Granulosicoccus antarcticus IMCC3135: one gene and its partner. The main gene of each other region encodes a partner of the protein of the gene in region 2 in a complex. Links are inferred from orthologs where the notes say so. Each region holds a gene or a part of one and is shown on either strand. Other genes may lie near its edges. The genes, in order: tsaD and tsaE.

Region 1 (10,736 bases), 1.5 Mb from region 2 along the record:
GATCGTTGACTGCCGGAGCGTCTACAACGGCACTGGCACTCACCCTGCCCGTCTTGCCGTTAAGGCCTGTCACATCACAGATGATGTCGTACAACGGCACCATCAAATAACCGAAACCGAACATCCCTGCAGCCAGCAATACCATCTTGCCGGCTACTTTGGCATGCGATTTATCGCCTGCGGCCTGAGACTGACTCATGCCACCTGTCCTCTGACCAGCAGAATATAGAGAATACTGCTGGCGTAGAGGCACAGGGCCAATAAAGCCAGGAACAACGGCATGCGATATTTCCGGAAAAAACCGGGAGTACGTTCAGTCTTCAGGCCTGAGCCTTCAGGTAACTGTTTGTCACTCATGATTCCACTTGCTCGCATATTCCTGGCTTGTCCTCATCAATCTATCGGGTAACGGTGCTTGGCAGAATTTCTGGAGCCGTTTCGAAGGTGTGGTAAGGCGCTGGTGACGCAACCGTCCACTCCAGACCTCTGGCACCTTCCCAAACTTCGGATGTCGCCTTCTCGCCGCCACGTACACATTTGACAATGATATAGACAAACATCAGCTGGCTGAAACCAAAACCGAACGCACCAATGGTCGCAATCATGTTCCAGTCGGCGAACTGCAGACTGTAGTCAGGAATACGACGTGGCATGCCCGCCAGACCGACAAAATGCATCGGGAAGAACAACACGTTGACAAAAATGGTAGAGATCCAGAAATGCATCTTGCCCAGCTTCTCGTCATACATGTTGCCAGTCCACTTGGGCAGCCAGTAGTACGTGGCAGCCATCAGTGAGTAGATTGCACCCGGCACCAGAACGTAGTGGAAATGAGCTACCACGAAGTAGGTATCGTGATACTGGATATCGGCAGGTGTGATGGCGAGCATCAGACCGGACAGACCACCGATGGTGAACATGATGACAAAGCCGATTGCAAACAGCATCGGAGTTTCAAAAGTCATGGAGCCACGCCACATTGTGGCAACCCAGTTGAACACTTTCACACCTGTTGGAACCGAGATCATCATGGTCGAGAACATGAAGAACAGTTCGCCTGCCAGCGGCATGCCGGTGGTGAACATATGGTGAGCCCAGACGATGAACGACAGGAATGCGATAGACGCTGTCGCATACACCATTGAGTCATAGCCGAACAGTGGCTTGCGAGCGAAGGTAGGAATGATGGAGGAAACAATTCCGAAAGCCGGAAGTATCAGGATGTATACCTCTGGATGACCAAAGAACCAGAAGATGTGCTGGAACATGACCGGATCACCGCCACCTGCAGCACTGAAGAAACTGGTGCCAAAGAAGCGGTCAGTCAGAAGCATCGTCACAGCGCCAGCGAATACCGGAATAGTGGCAATAAGCAGATAGGCCGTAATGAGCCAAGTCCATACGAACATGGGCATCTGCATGAATGTCATGCCAGGAGCACGCATGTTGAAGATGGTAGCCACGATATTGATCGAACCCATGACTGAAGAAATACCCAGAAAATGGATTGCAAATATTACGAAGGCAAAACTGTCACCCATCTGCAGAACCAAAGGTGGGTACAGCGTCCAGCCACCTGCAGGGCCACCACTGTCCATGAACAGAGTTGACAGCATGATGGTGAAGGCAAAAGGCATGATCCAGAAAGACCAGTTGTTCAGCCTTGGCAGCGCCATATCCGGAGCTCCGATCATCATCGGAATCATCCAGTTGGCAAGACCAACGAATGCCGGCATGACCACACCAAAGATCATGACAATCGCATGCATGGTGGTCATGGAGTTGAAGAACATCGGATCAACGATCTGAATACCAGGCTGGAAGAGCTCCGCCCGGATAATCAGTGCCATAGCGCCACCGATGAAGAACATGATCAGAGAGAACCACAGATACAGAGTACCGATATCTTTATGGTTGGTTGTCGTAACCCAACGCATCAGTCCTTTTGCGGGACCGTGATGATCGTGGTCATCATGATCACTGTGATCACCTGCCTCGTGGTGAGTGACGTCTGAATAACTCATCAGTTGACTCCATTGTTGGTGTTCAGCTCAGAGGCGGAAGCAACCTTGTCAGACAATTCTGCCCCCTTGTCCGCGCTCATGCCTGTGCGCAGTGACTGGATCTGTGAGGGTTGTAATGTGTCGCCGGTACCGTTACCGAAGGCATTACGCTGATAGGTAATAACAGCGGCGATATCAGTGTCGGTAAGAACGTCACTGAACTTGGACATCATTGTGCCTTCAACGCCGTTCATCACGGTATTGACATGATGGTCGATGCTGCCCGTTGCAACTTCACTACCTGCAATGGCAGGGAACATGCCCGGAATGCCCTGACCTTCGGCCTGGTGACAGCTCATGCAGTTGGCTTCATAGACTTGCTTGCCAGCTGTAACCAGCTCCTGGTGAGCCCATTGCCTTTCGGCCTCGTCTGCACTGGAAGCCATGGCCAGTTTCTGGTCGGCAACCCATACATCAAAGTCTTCTTGAGAAACGGCACGAACCACAATAGGCATGAAGCCGTGGTCACGTCCACACAGCTCAGCACACTTGCCGCGATAGATACCGGGTTCTTCGATCAAAGCCCAGTTCTCGTTGATAAAGCCTGGAATAGCATCCTTCTTGATAGAAAGATCCTGAACCCACCATGAGTGGATAACATCCGCTGCGGTATGCAGGAAGCGAATCTTCTTGCCTACAGGCACAACCAGTTCGTTGTCGACTTCACGCAGGTAAACCTCTTCCTCACCGTTGAACGAGGTACCCGGAAAGGCGGTAGCCAGGTCGACGTCGGAGCCCTGTTGCCGAGCAAGATTATGTTCTGGCTTCAGTTGACTATAGAAAGAAACGCCACTATCCATGTACTCATAACGCCAGCGCCACTGATAGCCAGTCACCTTGATGGACATTTCAGAATCGCTGAAGTCTTCCATTTTGATGAGTACACGGGCGGCAGGAATGGCCATACCAATGAGAATGACGAGAGGTACGACTGTCCAGACAATCTCTACAGCCGTGCTTTCATGAAAGTCCGCAGCCTTCGCGCCGCGAGACTTGCGATGCAGGAACATGGATACGATCATCACAGCGAACACTGCTACACCAATAGCGATGCACAGGTAGAAGATCCGCATGTGCAAGGTATAAACCTCGTTGCTGATTTCCGTAACGCCTTTCGGCATGTTCAGCGCTCCCCAGTCAGCCCATGCACCCAACGGCAACATGAGCAAGACCAATGACAGAAGCGCCCAACGACTAACGTTAGACGTCATAACCATTCTCCAAAAATATTTCTGAAATTATCAACCGAAAAAAACTACCAATGCAAGGGTACTTTTGTCGAAGGTCAAAGAATCTACTGCCATTCATTGACATAATCGACCAGCCAGCACACCGCCTTGATCGTACCCATAACGCTCCAAACCTCTAACTAGCGGTTCAGGGCGATCTTCAATTCTGTAAAGAGTGCTTTTTTTTCTACTTTATTGAGACAGCGCCCCAACGTGTAATGCTTGCCATGGGCAGCAACGCTCAAATGTCCAACTTCAAATAGACTCTCCGGACAATTGTATGACAGTCGAGTCCAACGGCGGGGCAAGTTTACAATGACTTCGGGATGATTGTAGCCCCACTCGAGACGAATCGCCTCATTGTCTACGGTAATTACCTCTTTTCTGGACAACCTTTTCAATGTCAAGTACAAGCAAGTGATGATAAGCAGGACTTCAGCTCCTGCAAATGGCACCACCATCCACAGCCCGAAACTGGCCAATACCAGCGCCATGCCCATACAGATAAAGCCAAGGCTGGCGGCCAGGTAGAGATTTGCGCGCCAACTCATTGACCTGTTAGGCGTAACAATGAGTCGAACCGTTACACCTTTTTCGTCTTGTACCTCAATCATGCAATGAAGGTATCTTTGGCAGTTGATGAGCCGCACAGGCTCAGTGTCTTACTCTATACGGCCGAACAGCCCAACCGGTTGATACCCCATGTACTCTCAGTCAAAATCACTTTAACCGCAACCCTAGCCAATGTCATGCCGAACCAGGCCTGACTATTCATGAATCATCCAGACTAGGTCTGACGATCAGAAGTAGAACGTTGCCACGAGCCTCGAAGACTATCCACCGACACTCGATACTCGTCTTCCGGCTGCCTTCCAGTCTTGGCCAACTCACCCTTCCATCCGTGCCCTTGCACCAGCTCCAGCGTAACGGGAAAACGCTGACCTGCTGCCACCGAGCTGAGCGCCTTGCGCACGCTGGGAGACATCAATCCGAATCGTCTTCCGCTCGCCACATTGGCAGCCCCCAGTTGTTGCAATTCATTTTGCAAAGCGTCGATACTCGGGTAATCGATCTGCAGGTTATCTCTATCCAGAACCGGGGCTGCAAAGCCTGACGCCATCAAAGTATCACCAAGATCGTGCATATCGATCAGACCGAAACCATGCAGATAACTGTCGATGGCAGCCCAAGCAGACCGGTACTCCATCAATGTATCGGGTCCGGCACTGGTAAACATGAATGCCCCGCCCGGCGACAAGATGCGTGCGGCCTCCTCGAACACCCGATGCGGGGCATGACACCAAGGTAACAACATATTCGAGACCACCAGATCAAAGCTACCATCGGCGAACGGCAACTCATGCGGATCGCAAGCCACCCTGTGAGGGGCTCGCGAGCGGCGACGTAACCATCGAGGCCAGGAACCGGGTAATTGCGGGACCATTCCTGGAGCTGGATCGGCTCCGATGATCTGCGCATCCGGGTAACGTTGCTGCAACGCCGCCAGCTGGTAACCACTGCGACACCCCAGGTCCAGCACGCGCGCAGGCTTTATTGCCAACAGCGACAAACGTTCCTGCAGCCGATCTCCTATGGTTTCGAATACCGCAGCATAGGCATCAAACTCTTGATTTGCCTGTGAAAAATGGCGACGCACAAGAGCAATGGAAGCGGGTTGAATTAATGAATTCATACCTGACCACCCATCTCAACCAGACCGCTGACACCTTGCCATGGCCCTGCTCTCCCGTATTTTTCATCAACAGCCATTTATTCCACCACCTCGATTCTTATATAGTGTCGCCATCCTTCCATCGATGCCCATCACTTGTGTTCAGCGCCGATCTTGCCATACCCGCCCTGCTTGTTGCCGTCCTTGCCTACCTTGCAGGCTCAGTTTCTGCCGCCATCCTCGTCTGCCGCGCCATGGGCCTGCAAGACCCGCGAACCGCAGGCTCCGGCAATCCGGGAGCAACCAATGTACTTCGTGTCGGTGGCAAACTACCTGCCATCCTGACTTTGCTGGGAGACGCCTTGAAAGGTTTTCTGCCCGTTTTCATCACAGCCAGCCTGATCGACCATCCTGCGACCATCGCACTGACAGCCCTGGCGGCATTCATTGGCCATCTTTACCCGATATTCTTCAACTTCGAAGGTGGCAAGGGCGTTGCCACGGCTCTGGGCGCCCTGCTGGGAATCGATCTTACCGTCGGAGCGCTGGCTCTACTGACCTGGCTGGCCATCAGCCTGACCTTCAAACGCTCGTCGCTGGCCGCCCTCGTGACCTTTGCTCTGGTACCGGTATATTTATCGTTCGAGGGCCATCAGACCTTCGCTGTCGGATTCACCATGATCGGGGCTTTTCTCTACTATACGCATCGTGGCAATATTCAACGCCTGATCGCAGGCACAGAGCCTGTCATCGGCAAGCGCTGAACCAGCGTCGCCCGAACCGCACTGACAACATCAGGCCATCAGACTATCAAGCGGCCAGCGAGGTTTGACGCTGACCGCCAGATCTGTGCTCTCACCACGCTGCAGGCGTTGGGCGCCTGCCAGCGCAATCATGGCCCCGTTGTCCGTGCAGAATTCCAGGCGCGGGTAAAACACTCTGTAACCTTCAGCGGTCAGCTCATCAGCAGCCTTTCGCAGCTGGCTGTTGGCACTCACACCACCCGAGATAACCAGACGGGACAGACCCGTCTTCGCCAATGCGCGTCGACTCTTGCCTATCAGCACGTCGACCACGGCTTGTTCAAAGCTGGCTGCCAGGTTCGCGCGAAATGCGTCGATAGCAACTGTTGAGGCGGGCTCCGTTGCCATGAACGCTTTGTAACGAGTAATAGCTGCCGTCTTCAAACCACTGAAACTGAAGTCCAGATCCGGTCGGTCGAGCATGGGTCGCGGCAACTTGACTTGAGATGCATCGCCGGATTCGGCCAATCGCGACAAAGCCGGACCACCCGGATAGGACAGACCGAGCATTTTCGCTGTCTTGTCAAACGCCTCGCCAGCAGCGTCGTCAACCGACTCTCCCAACAATTCGTATTGCCCGGGCGCTGCCACGTGAATCAGTTGCGTATGCCCACCGGATACCAGCAGACAGACAAAAGGAAACTCTGGCGCATCTGGCTCCAGCATGGGGGCCAGCACATGACCTTCCAGATGGTGTACTCCCAGAGCCGGACGCTGTAACGCCCAGGCCAGGCCACGCGCCATCATGGCGCCGGTTAGCAACGCTCCGGCAAGTCCGGGTCCTGCGGTGTAGGCCACGCCATCTATGGCCGTTATCGGTATGCCGGCCTCTTGGCACACTTGCCTGGTCAGCGGCACCAGACGTCTGACATGATCTCGTGAGGCCAGCTCTGGAACAACACCACCATAGAGTGCGTGCAGATCCACCTGACTGAAAAGTGCGTTTGCCAGCAAGCCGCGCTCTGAACAATAGAGAGCCAACCCGGTTTCGTCACAGGAACTCTCGATTCCTAGCGTTATCATGCGTTTTCCGAGCAAATCTGGCGAGTGTAACATTGGATTCAGCGCACATAGGCACCATGAACTTGCTCTTGCGCACGAATTCACGCCGACGAAATCTCTCGATACATTGAGTTGTTGACGCGAATACCGTTATACTAGAGAACTTTCCGCGATTCACCGAGTAATTCATTAATGCCTTCAGTACGCGTCAAAGAGAACGAACCCTTCGAAATGGCCCTGCGTCGCTTTAAGCGATCATGTGAGAAAGCGGGTGTCCTCACCGAAACTCGCCGCCGTGAATTCTATGAAAAGCCCACTACCGAGCGTAAGCGCAAGGCAGCAGCGGCAGTCAAGCGTCACCAGAAAAAGGTGTCCAAAGAATCTTCACGTCGCGTTCGTCTCTACTAAAACAAGTAGACAGGCTGTTGGCAACCGGGCAGTACGACCCGGTTGTGCACATCCGTCCTGCCTGTAGTGCGGCCACGTCACATTACGTCAGGTAAAGTTCGTTATTATATTGTGCATCGGCACTTTTTACAGTTGAATTGCTTCAACTGTTTGTCTGTGCGCGTCCTCTTTAGCTGTCTATCGGATTCACTTGATGAGCGAAACCCGTCAACGCGTTCTGGATGACATCAAGACTGCAATGAAAGCAGGCGAAAAACCTCGCCTTGCCATATTGCGTCTGATTTCAGCCGCCTTCAAGCAGAAGGAAATCGATGAACGCATCGATCTTGATGAACCTACGGTCATCGCCCTGCTGGACAAGCTGTTAAAGCAGCGTCGCGAATCCATTTCGCAATATTCCGCCGCTGGCCGTGACGATTTAGTTGCTCAGGAACAGATCGAAATCGAGCTGATTCAGACATATATGCCTGAAGCTCTGAGCGAAGCCGAAGTTCACGCACTGATTGATAGTGCCATTGTTGAAACCGGCGCTGATTCAGTCAAGGATATGGGCAAGGTCATGGCCTTGGTCAAACCACAATTACAAGGTCGGGCTGACATGAGCATTGTCAGCAAATCAATCAAGGATCGATTGACACCCGCCTGATACGGCCTTCCGCTTGATGCTTTTTTAGAGAACACTTCATGAGTGACAAAACATTCCAGTTTCTCGACCTGCCCAGGAAAGACCCCAAAAAGATAAAGGCAGAAGTCCGCATCAAGCATTTCAAGGAAATCTACGGACAATTCTCTGCCGAAAAGGCAGCGGATCAGTCCGCTCGATGCCTGTCTTGTGGAAATCCCTATTGTGAGTGGAAGTGTCCTGTACACAACTACATTCCCAATTGGCTGCAACTGATTGCCGAAGGCAATCTGTTTGAAGCTGCGGAGCTATCACACAAGACCAACTCTCTGCCCGAGATGTGTGGTCGTGTTTGCCCGCAGGATCGCCTGTGTGAAGGTGCCTGCACACTTAATGACGGCTTCGGTGCCGTCACTATCGGCTCCATCGAAAAATACATCACCGACGAAGCCCTCAAGCAAGGCTGGCGACCTGACATGTCAGGCGTTACGCCAACAGGGCAGAAAGTAGCCATTATCGGCGCCGGCCCAGCAGGACTGGGCTGTGCAGATATTCTGACGCGAAATGGTGTCAAGGCAGTGGTTTATGACAAGTACTCCCAGATTGGCGGCCTGCTGACATTTGGTATCCCGCCTTTCAAGCTGGAGAAGGAAGTCGTTTTCACTCGCCAGGAAATTCTGGAAGAGATGGGCGTCGAATTCATTCTGAATACCGAAATCGGCAAAGACATACAATTTCAGGAATTACTGGATGAATACGATGCCGTTTTTCTCGGCATGGGTACCTACACGTATATGCGCGGCGGTTTTGAAGGTGAAGACCTGAATAATGTGCACGAAGCGTTGCCGTTTTTGATCTCCAACGTTAACCATCAGTACGAATGGGACGAAAACAAGGAGAATTTTGTCAACCTCAGCGGCAAGAAGGTCGTGGTACTCGGTGGTGGCGATACCGCCATGGATTGCAATCGAACCTCCATTCGCCAGGGTGCAGACTCGGTAACCTGTGCCTATCGACGTGACGAAAAAAACATGCCCGGCTCACGCCGTGAAGTAAAGAACGCTAAAGAAGAAGGCGTACACTTTCTCTGGAACCGCCAACCGGTAGAACTCGTTGGCAACGAAGCTGGTGATGTAACAGGCGTCAAGGTTGTCACTACTCGACTTTCCGCAGCCGATGGACGTGGCCGCCGCATGCCAGAAATCATTCCCGGCACAGAAGAGGTGATACCGGCGGATGCCGTTCTCATCGCCTTCGGCTTCCGACCCAGCCCGGCACCCTGGTTTACCGACTTCAGCATCAACACAGATGATGGTGGTCGTGTTGTCGCCCCGAGCACCGCTACTTTCATGCACCAGACCAGCAATCCACAGGTTTTTGCCGGTGGTGATATGGTTCGTGGCTCTGACCTGGTTGTTACGGCTGTATTCGAAGGCCGCAATGCTGCAGAAGGCATCCTGCAATATCTGGCCAGCGAAGAAGAAGCTGTGCAAAGCTCATCCAAGACCGCCACCGCCTGACGGTCTGCAATCCTGACGTATCAACATGACCGCTGCCTTGCAGAATGACCTGTACCTTCGTGCCCTGAACCGCGAAGAAACTTCCCGAACGCCTGTATGGGTCATGCGCCAGGCGGGTCGTTATCTGCCTGAGTACCTGAAGGTACGCAAGCAAGCAGGTGACTTCATGACACTGTGTAGCACGCCAGATCTGGCGTGCGAAGTCACTCTGCAGCCTCTTGATCGTTTCAATCTGGATGCAGCCATCCTGTTTTCCGACATCCTGACCATTCCGGATGCCATGGGACTCGGTCTGCACTTCGAAACCGGCGAAGGTCCTAAATTCTCCAATCCAGTACGTAACCGGGCTGATGTTGAAAAACTCCCCATCCCCGACCCTGACGACAAGTTGCGTTACGTTATGGATGCTGTCAGCACCATTCGTCGCGAGCTGAATGGCCGTGTACCACTGATCGGTTTTTCAGGCAGCCCCTGGACATTGGCCACTTATATGGTTGAGGGTGGCGGTAGCAAGGACTTTTCCAAGGTCAAGGGTATGTTGTTCTCAGACCCTGCCCTGCTGCACGAACTGCTTGATAAAACTGCCAAATCGGTTATCAGCTATCTCAATGCCCAGGTGGCAGCCGGTGCTCAATCGCTAATGATTTTCGATACCTGGGGCGGCGTGCTTTCTCCAGCCAACTATCGAGAGTTCTCGCTACGTTATATGCAGCAGATAGTCGATGGTCTGACCCGTGAGGCCGATGGCCGCAAGGTACCAGTCGTCCTCTTTACCAAAAACGGTGGCCAATGGCTGGACATCATGGCCGACACCGGCTGTGACGGACTGGGCGTTGACTGGACCATGAACCTGGCTGATGCCCGCGCCAAGACCGCTGACCGTGTTGCTCTACAGGGCAACCTCGATCCTTCTGCTCTCTACGGCTCGCCAGAGAGCATCCGGGTAGAAGTGAAAAAGGTACTGGACAGCTATGGCCCCGGAACAGGTCATGTATTCAACCTGGGCCACGGCATTCACCAATTCGTCAACCCGGAACATCTGGGTGTCATGGTCGAAGCGGTTCGTGAATTGAGTCAGCGCTAGTTCTGCACTTCATGGCTTGGCCGGGGAAGCTCCTTCCCCGGCCAGACTCCTGTCAGATCCCGCCCAGCCATCCGGTACCGGGCCGGCAATTTACATATTCGGCCCACTGCCCATCAGCAGGCAGTACAGATACTTCGTGCCACAGCCTGAGTTGCAAATCAGGCCCGTGCTGCTGAGCAATACCCAGAAAGGTATTGAATATCGCAAGGTGCGTAGGATGGTGCTCCGCCCAATCCTCCAGATCTTTCATGGTGCGAAAACAGGCCAGTCCGAAACTTCTCGGCACGTCAGTCCCGTCGCTGTTCAGATCCCTCATATAACGACAGCTATAAC
Region 2 (10,622 bases):
GCACTAACGTGCCACATATATTTGCTATCGGCGATGTGGTCGGTCAGCCGATGCTGGCTCACAAGGCGGTGCATGAAGGCAAAGTTGCTGCCGAAGTCTGCTCTGGCATGAAGCGAGTATTTGATGCGCGAGTGATTCCATCTGTTGCTTATACAGATCCGGAAGTTGCATGGGTCGGAATGACCGAGATCGAAGCCAAGGCACAAGGTATCAAGGTGGGCAAGGGTGTATTCCCTTGGGCAGCCTCTGGTAGGTCCTTGAGTCTGGGTCGTTCGGAAGGTCTGACCAAGTTATTGTTCGACCCGGTAGATGATCGTGTCATCGGGGCAGGAATCGTTGGGCCGAATGCGGGAGATCTGATTGCCGAAGTCGCGCTGGCAATCGAAATGGGGGCAGATGCTGTTGATCTAGGTCAAACCATCCACCCGCATCCCACTCTTTCAGAAACAGTGAACTTTGCAGCAGAAATGTTTGAAGGTACTATCACTGATCTGATTCCGCCAAAGAAGAAACACTAATTCCACAGAGGTAATCCGTATTATGAATGACATAGTCATCACTGGCGCAGCCAGGACTCCTATCGGCTCTTTTCTTGGAACCTTGTCCAGCGTATCGGCTGTCGATCTTGGGGCCACGGCCATCACAGAAGCGTTGAAGCGCAGTGCGGTTGATGCTGCCGATGTCTCGGAAGTGATTTTCGGACAGGTTCTCACGGCAGGTGCCGGTCAGAACCCAGCTCGTCAATCTGCCATGAAAGCAGGAATTCCTGCGGCAAGCACGGCAGTTACAGTCAATCAGGTTTGTGGCTCCGGACTGCGTACAGTTGCCATGGGCTTTCAAGCTATCAAAGCGGGCGACAGTCAAATCGTCGTTGCTGGCGGACAGGAAAGCATGAGTCTGTCGACTCACTGCGCGTCATTGAGAACTGGCCAGAAGATGGGTGATGCGAGTTTCATTGACACCATGATCAAAGATGGTTTGTGGGATGCTTTTCACGGCTACCACATGGGAACAACTGCAGAGAACGTCGCAGCCAAATGGGAAATTACTCGTGAAGAGCAGGACGCTTTCGCAGCCAAGTCTCAGCAAAAAGCTGAAGCTGCTCAGGCAGCGGGCAAGTTCGTCGACGAAATCGTACCCGTTACTGTCAAGAACCGTCGTGGTGACGTGGTGGTTGATGCAGACGAATACATCAAGCCTGGAACTACTGCTGAAACATTGGCAAAGCTGCGTCCAGCGTTCTCGAAGGAAGGCACTGTAACGGCAGGTAATGCATCAGGACTCAACGATGGTGCTGCAGCATTGGTACTCATGAGTTCCGATGAAGCGAAAAAACGTGGTGCTAAGCCACTTGCACGTATCGTTAGCTGGGCCACTGCCGGTGTTGAGCCTGCAGTCATGGGTTCAGGGCCTATTCCTGCCAGTCGTGCAGCGCTTGAGAAGGCTGGCTGGTCAGTCGGTGATCTGGACTTGATAGAAGCCAACGAAGCATTCGCTGCACAGGCCTGTGCAGTTAATAAAGAGCTGGAGTGGGATACCGACAAAGTGAACGTCAACGGTGGAGCCATTGCACTGGGACATCCGATTGGAGCCTCTGGTGCACGTGTACTGATATCTTTGCTGCACGAAATGCAGCGACGTGATGCTAAAAAGGGACTTGTTACACTTTGCATCGGTGGCGGTATGGGAATCGCCATGTGTGTTGAGCGGGATTAATTTGACATGCTGACACCCGTATGATTACACGGGTGGTTTGCTCATCAACTAACAACTAAACGGAGATATATTGATCATGGCAAAGATTGCGATTGTAACTGGTGGTACTCGCGGAATCGGTGAAGCGATTTCAATTGGATTGAAGAACGCAGGCTACAGCGTCGCTGCGAACTATGCGGGAAATGACGAGCGAGCCAAAGAATTTTCGGATAGAACCGGCATTGCTGTTTTCAAATTTGACGTTTCAGATTTCGCAGCCTGTCAGGAAGGAATCAAGAAGATCGAAGCTGATCTGGGCGGATCAGTTGACATCCTGGTCAACAATGCCGGCATCACGCGTGACGGAACACTGCAACGCATGGAGCAGGAAAGTTGGCAGGCAGTTATTGATACGAACCTGGGATCCTGCTTCAACACCAGTCGTTGTGTCATTGACGGAATGCGTGAAAAAGGTTTTGGTCGCATCGTTAACATTGGTTCCATCAATGGTCAGGCTGGTCAATACGGTCAGGTGAATTATGCAGCTGCCAAATCTGGCATCCATGGTTTTACCAAGGCTCTGGCACAAGAAGGCGCCTCGAAGGGTATCACCGTCAATGCTATCGCTCCGGGTTATGTCGACACTGATATGGTTCGTGCAGTGCCACCTGCCGTACTGGAGAAAATCATTGCCAAAATCCCGGTAGGTCGTCTGGGACGTGCTGAAGATATTGCGCGTACGGTTGAGTTCCTGGTTGCTGATGAGGCGGGCTTCATTACCGGTTCAACTCTTTCTGTTAATGGCGGTCAACACATGTATTGATCATCAGTCCCAGCCTTATCGACAGGCTGGGTTGATTGATTGTGACAGTGATCAACGGCTACTCCCGCTTTGCGCAGGGGTGGCCGTTTTTGTTTTTCAGGTTCGATAGTTCAACATTGTAAAATTTTCCAAGTTGCCTTATATCTTTTGGTTCCAGAATCTGGCTGGTAAAGTCGGGTTTATCGGATCCGTCTTTTGTGAACTTGAAATGTTCGGTCGTCTGATTCGAAAGGTAAGGGGCCAATTGATGCAGCTCTCGCTCTTCTAGAACAGGTAAACGTAGAATAGTTATGACAGAGAGCGTGCAGCTCGCGGTAGGGCCCACTGGGTCCAGATCCCGATTCCCGATAGTCGCCATAGGTGCATCGGCTGGGGGGCTGGAGCCTATAGAAGCTCTGTTGCATACCATTCCGGTCGATTGTGGGTTGGCCTTTGTCGTCGTGCAACATCTCTCTCCTGACTTTGTGAGCCATATGAGCTCCATATTGGGTCGAGCTACGGACATGCCCGTGTTGCTTGCCGAACAGGGGATGACCGTTGAGGTGAACTGCGTCTACCTCATACCTGCAAACAAGACCATGACTATCAAGTCTGAAAAGCTGCAGTTGACGCCATGTGGAATGGAAAGGAGGCACAAGCTGCCGATCGATGCCTTTATGGTTTCTCTGGCTGCTGATGTTGGTGATCGTGCTATCGGGGTGGTGCTGTCTGGAACAGGCTCAGATGGAACGACGGGTGTTCAGGCCATTAGTGACGCTGGCGGATGGGTGCTGGTTCAGGATGAAAAAACTGCACAATTTGACGGAATGCCAGGCAATGCCATTGCCAGTGGTGCCGCAGATGTCATCGGTTCGCCAGGAACACTTGCCGACTCACTGTGTTCCCTGGAGCGTAGTTCAAGCGATCTGACAGCCGAGTCAGAACGGATGATCAGAACCCAGACGAGTACCCATACGCAAGAGCTAAACCGCATTATTGAATTGCTCAGGCAATTTTGCAGTATCGATTTCTCGCAATACAAACACAGCACAGTGGGTAGGCGAATTCGCCGACGAATGCGGCTATTGAAAATAGATCAATTGCTGGCGTACGAGGTCTTGCTACAGGCGAACCCTCAGGAACTCGATGCACTTTACCGTGACATTCTCATAGGAGTCACACAGTTTTTCCGTGACAAAGAGGCATTCGAGTGTCTCGACGACAAGGTTCTGGTGCCGCTGGTGGAGAATGCCACTGCCTCGAAGAAACTGCGGATTTGGGCTTGTGGAGTTGCTACGGGAGAGGAAGTGTACTCGCTGGCAATGCTCATTGATGAGCGTGTGTCGGCATCGAGTTCAGGCATAGAGGTCAAGCTGTTTGCCACCGATGTTCATCAAGGGTCACTTGAACGAGCCATCAAAGGGGTTTATTCCGCAGAGGCCGTGAACGATCTCCCAGGTGAACGACGGGCGAGATATTTCGTCCGTAAACCTGACGGCTACCACGTCACATCCGAATTACGATTAATGGTCGTATTTGCGGAGCACAATGTTCTCAAGGATGCACCATTTGCCCAATTAGACCTCATCACTTGCCGGAACATGCTGATTTACCTGCAGCCCGAAGCGCAAATGAATGCGCTCTCGCTTTTTCATTTTGGCTTGAGGTCTGGCGGATATCTGTTTCTGGGGCCCAGTGAGACGACCATCAGTCTCAGCGATGAATTCGAGACGATTGATTCACGTTGGCGACTCTTCAGGAAGCGGCGTGATATGCGTTTGCCTGTTGATACAGTGCGACATTTTTCCGTGAGCACGAAAATACAGGCCCAAACATCGCTATCGGGCCAGGAAGGTAGACAGCAATATATTGAAACGTTGGACAGTAGCGATGATGGCTTGAGTCGTATAAGGGCGCTTGAAAATGATCTGGCCCTCACACAGGAGAGCCTGCAGTCGACAATAGAAGAGCTTGAAAGTGCCAATGAAGAGTTGCAGACGGCCAATGAGGAAATGCTGTCATCCAATGAAGAGCTGCAGAGTGCCAACGAAGAACTTCAATCGATCAATGGTGAGTACCAGCACAATATTCTGGAGCTGAGTCTGGCCAATGACGATATGACAAACCTGCTAGCCATTACCGGCGTAGGTGTGTTGTTTCTGGATGAAAATCTGCGTATTCGTCGTTACACACCTGAAATGGCTCGTCTGTTCAGCCTCCAACAGCAAGACTTGGGACGTGCTATCAGCGACTTCAATCATTCTCTCGACTATCAGAGTCTGATAGCGGATGTGGAACATACGATAGACAGTGGCAAGCAGTTCGAATGTAATGTTCGTGATATTGATGGGACTCCTTATCTTATGCGAATCGCGCCGTATCACAGGCGTGACGGGGTTAGTGGCGCTGCGTTGATGCTGATTGATTCAAGCGCCATGGCAGATGTGCAAAAAGAGATTGCAACCTACAAGTACATGTCAGATCAGACCGTGATCGGACAGATTCTGACGGATCAGGATGGGCGAATCCATTTCGCTAATCCGGCGTTGTGTAAAGTCAGTGGGAAAACCAGTGCAGAGCTTGGTCAGAGCTCAGTGCATAGTCTGTTTCCATTGTTGGATCGCGCGTTTGTAAAAGGTTTTTTTGAGCCATCTGCCAATAGGCAGGTCAAGCCTTTCGAATCCATATTGTTGTTGGATAGCGGTGTTTCGGTTCCAGTGGAATTGAGCCCTAATCTCCTGGAAATTCAGGACAAGACACTGCTTTTCATTGCCGTTCAGGATATTACTGAGAGGCATGAGGCCGCGCAGCAGATGAAGCTGTATGAAAGCGCTATAGAGGCTACTGACAGCGGTATTTCTATCGCCGACGCACGCCATCCGGATCAGCCGCTCATCTATGTTAACGAAGCCTTTCGGAACATGACGGGTTATACCTCGCAGGAGATTCTGGGAAAAAACTGTCGTCTCTTGCAAGGTATCGACACCTCGCCGGCAATGGTTGAAAAACTGCATTTGGCAATTGAGGCTCAGGAACCAGTCAGAACGGTGATTCTCAATTACGATCAGCATGGCCAGTCATTCTGGAATGATCTGATTGTCAATCCCGTCAGCAATGCAGAAGGGGTGGTCACTCACTTCGTTGCGGTAGCCAGCAATGTCACAGAGCAAGTCGAGGATGCGATGACCCTACAGGCCAGAGAGGCACAGGTCAGTACCATCATCAATGCGACGGAGCAGGCGATTTTTGGAGTGAATACAAAGCTTCAGGTCACGTTTGTCAACAGTGCAGCATTGGAGCTTGTGGGCTTGAGTATCGACGAAACTACCTCTGGGAAACGTTTGGACGTACTGCTCAACCTTGCCCCTTTGGAGCGTGATCTGGGTGAATACCAGAATGTTGCACAACTTCTGGACTCTCTTGTTTCCCAAGGCAAGTCCGTGCAACTTGATCCGATTACGTTGAGACGGGCAGATGGCGCCATGTTCAGTGCAGAAATATCTGCCAATCCGGTGCTTCAGAAAACCGAGGTGACCGGTGCTGTGGTCATGATCAAGAATGTCACGGAGCAAGAAGCTCAGTCGCAACTTCTGACCCGTGCTCTGGAGCAAGCTGATCAGGCAAGTCGTGCCAAGAGTGATTTTCTTGCCAATATGAGTCACGAGATACGAACGCCTTTGACAGCGGTCATGGGGTTTACTGACCTGATGTCGATGTCTCTGGAGGATAAAGAGCAGATTGAAAATGCCAGTGCGATAAAACACAATGCCTTGCATCTACTGGATCTGGTTAACGATATTCTGGACCTGTCCAAGCTGGAATCTGCACTATTGAAGATCGACTCGGAACTGGTTTCTCTACCGGCACTGGTGGCCGGTTTGAGATCAATGCATCAGATGCGCGCGGATCAAAAAGATCTCAGTTTCAGCTTTAAGTGCCTGTCTCCCGTTCCACATAAAATACAGACAGATCCTGTCCGGCTTCGACAAGTGCTCGTGAATTTGATCAGTAATGCGCTGAAGTTTACGATGCAAGGATCGGTAGCCGTTGAGTTTGAATCCAGGAACAGTATGCTGATTATCTCAGTCCGCGATACCGGGCCGGGAATTGCCGCTGACCAGCTCAGCGAGATGTTTCTACCATTCAGGCAGGGGTCGCTGGGGGCGAGTCATGGCGGGACAGGCTTGGGTCTGAGTATCAGCAAACACTTGATGGAGCTGCTGGGTGGCGAGCTGATGGTTGAAAGCCAGCTAGGCGAGGGCAGTGTCTTTACGGTCCGAATTCCGCTCGCAGATGAGGCTGATCGACGGCTGATTTCCGAGTTTGTGCAAGTGTCTGACGATCGATTGTTAGATCGCGATAATCCACCGACATCTCTGCGCGGCCATATCCTGGTGGCAGAGGATAATCTGGATGTGCAACGAGTGATCAGACAATTGCTGAGTAAGGCGGGAGCTACAGTGACCTGTGTGTCTGACGGTGTCAGGGCTTTGGAGGCGCTGCGCCAGGCACCTGATGCTTTTGACCTTGTGTTGCTGGACATTCGAATGCCCCGGTTAGGTGGCGAGGAGGTGGTCAGGCAGCTGCAGGACTGGGGTTTCTCCAAACCGGTGGTTGCAATAACCGCTCACGCGATGGCAGGTGATCATGATCGATACAGGGAAATCGGATTTGTCGATTCATTGTCAAAACCGATAGACACACGCCTGTTACTGGCACGACTGGCTGCACTGATGGATCAGGATAGTGAGCCACAGCTCGCACCACAGCTCGCACCACAGCTTGATGTGTTGCTTGTCGAAGATCACGATCAGAGCCGTCAGGTCTTGGTCAAATTGCTGACAAGGCTTGGTTGCAAAGTCAAAGGGGCAGCTAATGGAGCTGAGGCCTTGATGCTTCTACGTCAATGCAAGCCACGCTTGTGTTTACTGGATATGGGCTTGCCTGATATGAATGGGCTTGATGTGATTGCAGCAATGAGTAAGGAGGAGGAAAATCTGCCTGTGACATTTGTAGCCATGACCGGCAGTATCAGTCAGAGTGATCGTGAAGCCTACAGAGATGCCGGTATTGAGCAGGTGCTGGCAAAGCCTGTTGACATCGCTCAGATAAAATCCTTGCTGCAGACATCGCTGTGATTTTTTGAAAATCAGTGACTGCTAACAAAAGTCTCAGTTCGCGATATCCACATCTCCAGACAGACACCGGGCAGAGGTCATGCTCGACACTCCGATGGTCGCTGAACATGATAATCTTGTGTAATGAACCAGGAACAATACAAGGCTGATCTGGCCCGTTTTATCCATGAAGGCGTGCGTGATATAGCCGATGAGACATCCATGCAGTTACTGGGTGAAAAGCTGGCGAGCTGCGTACCGAAGGGGGCGTTATGGACGCTTTCGGGGGAGCTTGGGGCAGGCAAGAGCGTGCTGGTACGCTCTGTCATTCATGCTCTGGGTTACAAAGGGAGGGTCAAGAGCCCGACCTATACCTTGATTGAAACCTATGATGTCAGTGCTCAGCTGGGTAGTGCTATCAACAACATTGCGCATCTTGATCTGTACCGGCTACAGGATCCTGCAGAGCTGGACTACCTGGGTTTTGACGATCTCATTCGCGAGCATGATCTGGTCATGATCGAATGGCCTGAGCAGGGTGGAGATCGGCTTCCCCGTGCTGATCTTCATATCTCTATCACCTATGGGGTCGAGGATCGGCGGCAGGTCGTCTTCAGTATCCCCTGAGAGGCGATATCTGATGCTGGATTACCCGTTGCTCAAGACCATTCAACACGCCAACGATACTCTCTATTTATCGTGTCAGTTGCACTGAGTAAATCCCCAGTCGGGATAATGGGGTATTGGGCGGCTAACGGGTTCTTCTGAAGCTTGGGTGCAGTACACTGATCAACAGCTTCTGAAATACCGAGATCAATCATGTCACTAGCAGGAAAAACGCTGTTCATGTCCGGCGGTAGTCGCGGGATCGGATTTGCCATCGCCAAGGCTGCTGTTGAACAAGGTGCGAACGTGGCCATCGCCGCCAAAACTGCCGAACCACACCCGAAATTACCGGGTACCGTGTTTACGGCTGCAGATGAGCTCAATGAGGTGGGTCCGGGCAAGGCGATCGGCCTGGTCTGTGATATCCGGCATGAAGAACAGATTGAGGCGGCCATTGCGGCAACAGTTGCGGCTTTCGGCGGCATCGATATTTGTATCAACAACGCCAGTGCAATCTCTCTGACGGATACGCCCAGTACGTCCATGAAACGTTATGACCTGATGAACGAGGTTAATACGCGCGGAACCTATATGGTCTCGAAGCTGGTATTACCCTATCTGCAGGCATCGTCACATGCACATATTCTCAATCTGTCACCGCCTCTGGATCTCAATCCGAAGTGGTTCAAGGGGCATGTTGCCTACACGATTGCCAAATACGGCATGTCATTGTGTGTACTTGGCATGGCAGAGGAATTTCGGGAGCAGGGAATCGGTGTTAATGCCCTGTGGCCGATAACAGCCGTAGATACGGCTGCTGTGCGCAATGTCATCGGCGATGACCGGATGGCATTGATGTGCAGGAAGCCAGAGATAATGGCAGATGCTGCGCTGGCCATATTGAATCGAGACCCTGGACAGTGCACGGGTAACTTCTTCATCGATGAGGAAGTTCTGATCGAGGAAGGTGTAACGGATTTTTCCGTGTATCAGAACGAAGGTGCAACCCGGCTCATTGCCGATTTTTTCGTGCCAGATGAGGTTTTTGAACGATCTCCGACCCAGTTGGTACACGGTATGGGATAGAACGCCGTTACTGCGGCGCTTGTCACTGGACTTTCGCCGCACCTCTTCTATGCTTATGTCGGCAGAGCTGTCCCCGTTCGCCTTTTGTTTTCTTGAGGCGTTTCGGTGGCGGCTCGAAACTCCATTCATGTGAGGGTGTGATGCTGACAATCAGAGCGGCCAGAAATATCAGGCAGTGGGTGCGACAGGCTGTTTGTCCATTGATACTGTTGGTGGCTGGCGTGCTTGGCGGTTTTTCAGGCTCATTGCAGGCCGCCGTCAAACTCAATGGTTTCAATCTGGTGCAGCAAGAGAATGTCATGCTGCATTTTGACCTGGATTCAGCTAACGCGACTGCCGACGTATTTTCTCTGAGCAATCCCAACCGGCTGGTTGTGGATCTGCCGGAGGCGACGCTGGCGACGCCTATGCCGACAACAACCTTTTCAGAGGGAATTGTCAGTCGTGTACGCTATGCCCAGCATGGCAGTGACTATCTCAGGGTCGTACTGGACCTGCGAGGCGCAGTGAATCCCACTTATGAGCTGATTCCACGCCAGGGCGGGAAACGCCTACTGATCAATCTGGGTGTGAAGGGCACCCCGCAACTGGGTGTCAAGGATATCCCCGAGATTACCGGTCCGGTCGAGAACGTCATTGAGCAGCCAGCGTTGCGTAATGCTGTCGTGGCGATCGATGCCGGACACGGTGGTCGGGATCCGGGGGCTGTCGGCCAGAAGAAAACACTGGAAAAGGATATTACTCTGGCGGTGGCTCAGAAACTCTACAAACGGCTGGAAGCTCGCCCCGGAGTTACGCCGATACTGATTAGAGATAGCGACGTCTATATCGAACTGCGTGAGCGCATGAATATCGCACGCAACAATGATGCGGACCTATTTGTATCAATTCATGCAGATGCCATCAATCACAACCAGGCGAAGGGCAGTTCGGTCTACACCCTGTCTCTGGATGGTGCCAGTTCCGAGGCGGCAGCCTGGTTGGCGAAAAGCGAGAACGAAGCTGCCGCTTTGTACGGCGATATCGCGCTGGATCAATTTGAAAACAGTTTGCGCCAAACCTTATTGAATCTGACTCAAAGCGCCACGATGGAGTCGAGTATGGAGGCCGGTGCCGATGTGCTGAGTGAGCTGACGCAGGTAGGGGCGGTTCACAAATCGTCTGTTGAGCAGGCAGCCTTCGCTGTTCTGAAGTCACCGGATATCCCTTCAATACTGGTTGAAACTGCCTTTATCTCCAATCTGCAGGAAGAAAAGAAGCTCAAGAGTTCAAGTTACCAGGATGATTTGGCTCGGGCAATCGAATCAGGCGTGATT

Evidence for each region.
Region 1: the proteins of tsaE (region 2) and tsaD are in contact, whole or in part, in a crystal structure (PDB 6N9A), measured with the Thermotoga maritima proteins. The link is inferred for Granulosicoccus antarcticus IMCC3135 from one-to-one orthologs. Residues at the interface, in WP_004082108.1 of Thermotoga maritima: Leu37, Gly38, Lys46, Lys57, Val59, Lys60, Ser61, Thr63, Phe64, Thr65, Leu66, Met67, Val69, Pro71, Tyr82, Arg83, Leu84, Asp86, Asp88, Phe89, Asp93, Ile128, Asp130, Glu131, Arg134; in WP_004082750.1 of Thermotoga maritima: Cys10, Asp11, Arg49, His50, Leu82, Gly84, Gly135, Gly136, Glu154, Thr155, Leu156, Asp157, Asp158, Ser159, Glu162, Asp165, Lys166, Arg169, Leu170, Tyr175, Lys213, Thr214, Leu217, Tyr218, Gln221, Arg222, Asn324.

The regions. Positions count from the first base shown.
Region 1 is NZ_CP018632.1:1,204,344-1,215,079, reverse strand. The notes cover bases 4,775-7,604. They hold tsaD (tRNA (adenosine(37)-N6)-threonylcarbamoyltransferase complex transferase subunit TsaD), read right to left. Parts: upstream 6,791-7,604; coding sequence 5,759-6,790; downstream 4,775-5,758. Other genes in these bases: IMCC3135_RS05090 (GatB/YqeY domain-containing protein), read left to right, coding at 7,371-7,604; rpsU (30S ribosomal protein S21), read left to right, coding at 6,962-7,177; plsY (glycerol-3-phosphate 1-O-acyltransferase PlsY), read left to right, coding at 4,976-5,728; IMCC3135_RS05110 (methyltransferase domain-containing protein), read right to left, coding at 4,775-4,985. Outside these bases: IMCC3135_RS05135 (cytochrome c oxidase assembly protein), read right to left, coding at 1-199; IMCC3135_RS05130 (hypothetical protein), read right to left, coding at 196-357; ctaD (cytochrome c oxidase subunit I), read right to left, coding at 399-2,024; coxB (cytochrome c oxidase subunit II), read right to left, coding at 2,024-3,274; IMCC3135_RS05115 (DUF2244 domain-containing protein), read right to left, coding at 3,433-3,906; more of IMCC3135_RS05110, read right to left, coding at 4,080-4,774; more of IMCC3135_RS05090, read left to right, coding at 7,605-7,823; IMCC3135_RS05085 (FAD-dependent oxidoreductase), read left to right, coding at 7,862-9,319; hemE (uroporphyrinogen decarboxylase), read left to right, coding at 9,345-10,403; IMCC3135_RS05075 (phenylacetaldoxime dehydratase family protein), read right to left, coding at 10,456-10,736.
Region 2 is NZ_CP018632.1:2,660,528-2,671,149, forward strand. What follows is about bases 6,784-9,499. They hold tsaE (tRNA (adenosine(37)-N6)-threonylcarbamoyltransferase complex ATPase subunit type 1 TsaE), read left to right. Parts: upstream 6,784-7,758; coding sequence 7,759-8,241; downstream 8,242-9,499. Other genes in these bases: IMCC3135_RS11595 (chemotaxis protein CheB), read left to right, coding at 6,784-7,635; IMCC3135_RS11605 (SDR family oxidoreductase), read left to right, coding at 8,434-9,306; IMCC3135_RS11610 (N-acetylmuramoyl-L-alanine amidase), read left to right, coding at 9,447-9,499. Also shown: lpdA (dihydrolipoyl dehydrogenase), read left to right, coding at 1-518; IMCC3135_RS11585 (acetyl-CoA C-acetyltransferase), read left to right, coding at 541-1,716; phbB (acetoacetyl-CoA reductase), read left to right, coding at 1,793-2,518; more of IMCC3135_RS11595, read left to right, coding at 2,809-6,783; more of IMCC3135_RS11610, read left to right, coding at 9,500-10,622. UniProt on the Escherichia coli protein: Required for the formation of a threonylcarbamoyl group on adenosine at position 37 (t(6)A37) in tRNAs that read codons beginning with adenine.